One region of the Paenibacillus sp. MT124 genome, then DNA from elsewhere that is predicted to be linked to it. Evidence: a T-box and tRNA genes for the amino acid it is inferred to sense, from the RefSeq annotation. Region 1 holds a T-box; the other holds one or more tRNA genes.
The links. The T-box of region 1 lies ahead of AC3RCI_RS23165 (valine--tRNA ligase). A T-box ahead of a tRNA ligase gene usually reads a tRNA of that ligase, here a tRNA-Val.
Positions count from the first base shown of each region.

Region 1 (2,171 bases):
GAGGCAGGTTATGGCGAAGACCCACTTCGAAGTCATTCGGATCATGTGCAGGCGTAATTTTTACAGCACCGCTTCCGAATTCCTTATCTACATAATCATCTGCAATAACCGGAATCTCCCGGCCGATGATCGGCAGGATCAGCGTTTTGCCAATCATGTCTGCATAGCGTTCATCTTTTGGATGAACCGCAACCGCAGTATCACCGAGCATCGTCTCCGGACGAGTCGTCGCCACTGTAACATAACCGCTACCGTCCTTAAGTGGATATTTCAGATGATACAGGTGTCCCTGAACCTCTTTGTACTCAACCTCGATGTCAGACAATGCAGTACGGTTCACCGGATCCCAGTTAATAATGCGTTTGCCTCTGTAAATCAAGCCTTTTTCATATAGCTGAACAAACACTTTGCGCACCGCTTGGGAAAGCCCTTCATCGAGCGTGAAGCGTTCACGTGAATAATCCAGGGAGAGCCCCATTTTACCCCACTGCTGACGGATCGTTGTCGCGTATTGGTCTTTCCAATCCCAGACTTTATCCAGGAACTTCTCGCGTCCGAGATCATAGCGGGTCAAGCCTTCTTCACGCAGCTTTTGCTCTACTTTGGTTTGAGTCGCAATACCTGCATGGTCAGAACCTGGAAGCCACAAAGCGTCATATCCTTGCATCCGTTTGGTGCGGATCAGGATATCCTGCAGTGTAAAATCCAGTGCATGCCCGATATGAAGCATGCCTGTTACGTTCGGGGGTGGAATTACAATGGTAAACGGCTCAGCATCCTTGCGCTGACCAGCCTTGAAATATCCACGCTCTGTCCAGGTAGAATACCATTTCTGCTCCGCAGCTTTCGGATCATACGTCGTCGGCATTTCAGTTGCCGCTGATTTTTTTTCTTCAGACATGTGTCATTCCTCCGTTACTTAATCATCATCGCCAAAAAACAAAAAAACCTTTCATCCATCAAAGGACGAAAGGTTAGCTTTCGCGGTACCACCTTTGTTTCACGCAGACAGAAAGAAACAGCATGCCTTTCTGAGGCTATCGTGACACTTCAAGCAGATAACGGCTGCTACCGGCCCATCCTACTTCAGGAACAAACAAATCACAATGACATGTCTCATCGTTCCTCATATTCAAACAGGCAACTCCCGGGCGACTTCGATCAGTAGGTTCCTGCGGAATTTCTCAGCGCTGCAATCCCGCTCTCTGAAAGGCCTTGCTGTCTACTACTCCCATTCGACGTTGTTCTTTAAAAAACCTAAACACATCATACCCTGACCGTGCCCGATAGTCAACCTGACAACAGCGGAAACGGGCGGCAGCCCTGCATGTTAAGCCAAAAAGCAGCAAAAACCCGCAATCCTTATTGGATCGCGGGTTGGTATGGACGTTATTTTACAAGTCAGAGATCAGGGGATGTATAGAATCTGCCCCTCTTCAACGACCTGTTCAGATAACCGATTGTATAACTGGAGCTCCCGGGTACTCAATTGGTAGCGATCAGCAATGCTATCCAAGGTCTCTTCCCGCTGGACGATGCACAGTTTAACTTTGCGGAATGGTGTCTGATCCACAATCGTGCCCAAAAACAGGTTCTTCCACTGAACATCATCTGCCTGGTAGGCTTCTTCCTGTACGGAGCCAGCGACCGAATCTTCCTCCCGATCCGTTTCTGTATCCCGCACTGACCTACCCGAAGATAACAGGGACGAGATACCCACCCCTTCTTCCTGTCTTGGTGAAGACTCCCTCTTGCTGCCAAACGCGACTTTGAGCTCTGGCTTGTCTTCTGTCTCAGCCACAGGTTCAGGAATGAACGAAACAGGCTCTGAAGATTCATCTGCATCCACTGCTTCCGGTGCAGAAGGTCTTTCCCCCTCGGCAGATTCCAGTTCAGACGCTCCAAACACTTCCTGCCAATTCTCTGCTGGCTTCTCAGCCTCCGTCTGATCTTCCTGCGGTGAACCTGACCTGGAAGATTCGAAGTTCCAAACATTCGAAACAGCCACGTCTTCCGATGGTTGTTGGCTCAGCCCCGTGTTTGTATGTAAGGTCTCCACGGAAGGCTCGGCCCAGATAGATGGTGATTCCTCAGCCAGAGGTAGCAATGGCTCTGACTCCGGATAAGAAGCCAGCCGGTCTGCAGTCTCCGCCATAAAAGACGAGACGGGT
Region 1 is NZ_CM179500.1:5,121,650-5,123,820, forward strand. Features, by position in the region: gene AC3RCI_RS23165 (valine--tRNA ligase) at 1-901, opposite strand, end outside; T-box leader at 960-1,248, opposite strand; gene AC3RCI_RS23170 (LysM peptidoglycan-binding domain-containing protein) at 1,409-2,171, opposite strand, start outside.

Region 2 (2,171 bases), 1.7 Mb from region 1:
GATAAGCGCTGAAAGCATCTAAGCGTGAAGCCCCCCTCAAGATGAGATTTCCCAGTATGTAAGACCCCTTGAAGACGACGAGGTAGATAGGCTGGGGGTGGAAGTGCAGTAATGCATGGAGCTGACCAGTACTAATCGGTCGAGGGCTTATCCAAATTGCAGGTTCTGATCGCAAGTTTCGTTTCGGATCTAGTTTTCAGAGAATGATCTCTGAGTATAGCAGCATCGTTTGGTGGCGATGGCGGAGGGGTTCCACACGTACCCATCCCGAACACGACCGTTAAGCCCTCTAGCGCCGATGGTACTTGGACCGAAGGGTCCTGGGAGAGTAGGACGCTGCCAAGCGATTCCCTTTGGGGTATTTTTTTTGCCCCCCTCGTAGAGAAAAAGGGATTTATATACGGGCCCTTAGCTCAGTTGGTTAGAGCGCACCTCTGATAAGGGTGAGGTCGGTGGTTCGAGTCCACCAGGGCCCACCATATTGATTCACCAGATAAACATGGGGCCATAGCTCAGCTGGGAGAGCGCCTGCCTTGCAAGCAGGAGGTCAGCGGTTCGATCCCGCTTGGCTCCACCATTCCCTGATAGCTCAGTTGGTAGAGCACTCGACTGTTAATCGAGTTGTCACAGGTTCGAGTCCTGTTCGGGGAGCCATATGGAGAGGTGTCCGAGTTGGCCGAAGGAGCACGATTGGAAATCGTGTAGGCGCCACAAGCGTCTCGAGGGTTCGAATCCCTCTCTCTCCGCCAGAAGATTTTTTAGTGAGGCCCGTTGGTCAAGGGGTTAAGACACCTCCCTTTCACGGAGGTAACAGGGGTTCGAATCCCCTACGGGTCATAGCTTTACCTTTTAAAGCATCAAGGGGATGAGAATCCCAAAGGTTCGTCGGAGGATAACCATCGTTAGCAGCTGCTACGCAGTCTCAAGCGAAGTGAGAGTATCCCCTACGGGTCATAGATATGGAGGCTTAGCTCAGCTGGGAGAGCATCTGCCTTACAAGCAGAGGGTCGGGGGTTCGAGCCCCTCAGCCTCCACCATATAACTTTTATAACGACGCGGGGTGGAGCAGCCCGGTAGCTCGTCGGGCTCATAACCCGAAGGCCGCAGGTTCAAATCCTGCCCCCGCAATTATACTTTCCTAACAGAAAGTGATCTGGAACCGTGGTGTAGTTGGCCTAACATGCCTGCCTGTCACGCAGGAGATCGCGGGTTCGAATCCCGTCGGTTCCGCCATTTTAATACATTCCACACTTTACACCGTGCCGGTGTAGCTCAACTGGTAGAGCAACTGACTTGTAATCAGTAGGTTGGGGGTTCAAGTCCTCTCGCCGGCACCATTTATTACTTTCACATCTTAATCTATAGTAGAATGTATATTATAGACAAGGATGGGAATACTGAGATACTCTCAGGTTGAATTATGGCGATCGTGGCGAAGTGGTTAACGCACCGGTTTGTGGATCCGGCATTCGGGGGTTCAATTCCCCTCGATCGCCCCATGATTTTATTGGGGATTAGCCAAGCGGTAAGGCAACGGACTTTGACTCCGTCATGCATAGGTTCAAATCCTATATCCCCAGCCATTTTATTAAGAGTCATTAGCTCAGTTGGTAGAGCACCTGACTTTTAATCAGGGTGTCGAAGGTTCGAGCCCTTCATGACTCACCATTATATTTTGCGGTCGTGGCGGAATTGGCAGACGCGCACGGTTCAGGTCCGTGTGGGCTAACCCCCCGTGGAGGTTCGAGTCCTCTCGACCGCACCATATATTCTGCGGACGTGGCTCAGCGGTAGAGCATCGCCTTGCCAAGGCGAGGGTCGCGGGTTCGATTCCCGTCGTCCGCTCCAATCATATATGCGCCCTTAGCTCAGCTGGATAGAGCGTTTGACTACGAATCAAAAGGCCGGGAGTTCGAATCTCTCAGGGCGCGCCATTATTTCCATTAATATCGGGATGTAGCTCAGCTTGGTAGAGCACCTGGTTTGGGACCAGGGGGTCGCATGTTCAAATCGTGTCATCCCGATTTTTATGATTATGCGGGTGTAGTTCAATGGTAGAACTTTAGCCTTCCAAGCTAATAGCGTGGGTTCGATTCCCATCACCCGCTTACAGGAAGCCTCTTGCCTTGTGCAGGAGGTTTTTTTATTTATTAATAATCTCATGTGTACTT
Region 2 is NZ_CM179500.1:343,650-345,820, forward strand. Features, by position in the region: rRNA gene AC3RCI_RS01630 (23S ribosomal RNA) at 1-155, shown strand, start outside; rRNA gene rrf (5S ribosomal RNA) at 229-345, shown strand; tRNA gene AC3RCI_RS01640 (tRNA-Ile) at 403-479, shown strand; tRNA gene AC3RCI_RS01645 (tRNA-Ala) at 502-577, shown strand; tRNA gene AC3RCI_RS01650 (tRNA-Asn) at 579-654, shown strand; tRNA gene AC3RCI_RS01655 (tRNA-Ser) at 658-749, shown strand; tRNA gene AC3RCI_RS01660 (tRNA-Glu) at 766-837, shown strand; tRNA gene AC3RCI_RS01665 (tRNA-Val) at 962-1,037, shown strand; tRNA gene AC3RCI_RS01670 (tRNA-Met) at 1,055-1,128, shown strand; tRNA gene AC3RCI_RS01675 (tRNA-Asp) at 1,156-1,233, shown strand; tRNA gene AC3RCI_RS01680 (tRNA-Thr) at 1,262-1,337, shown strand; tRNA gene AC3RCI_RS01685 (tRNA-His) at 1,424-1,499, shown strand; tRNA gene AC3RCI_RS01690 (tRNA-Gln) at 1,509-1,583, shown strand; tRNA gene AC3RCI_RS01695 (tRNA-Lys) at 1,593-1,668, shown strand; tRNA gene AC3RCI_RS01700 (tRNA-Leu) at 1,678-1,765, shown strand; tRNA gene AC3RCI_RS01705 (tRNA-Gly) at 1,774-1,848, shown strand; tRNA gene AC3RCI_RS01710 (tRNA-Arg) at 1,858-1,934, shown strand; tRNA gene AC3RCI_RS01715 (tRNA-Pro) at 1,951-2,024, shown strand; tRNA gene AC3RCI_RS01720 (tRNA-Gly) at 2,038-2,108, shown strand.
Region 2: it encodes a tRNA-Val, which carries the amino acid that the T-box ahead of AC3RCI_RS23165 (valine--tRNA ligase) is inferred to sense. The anticodon was not compared.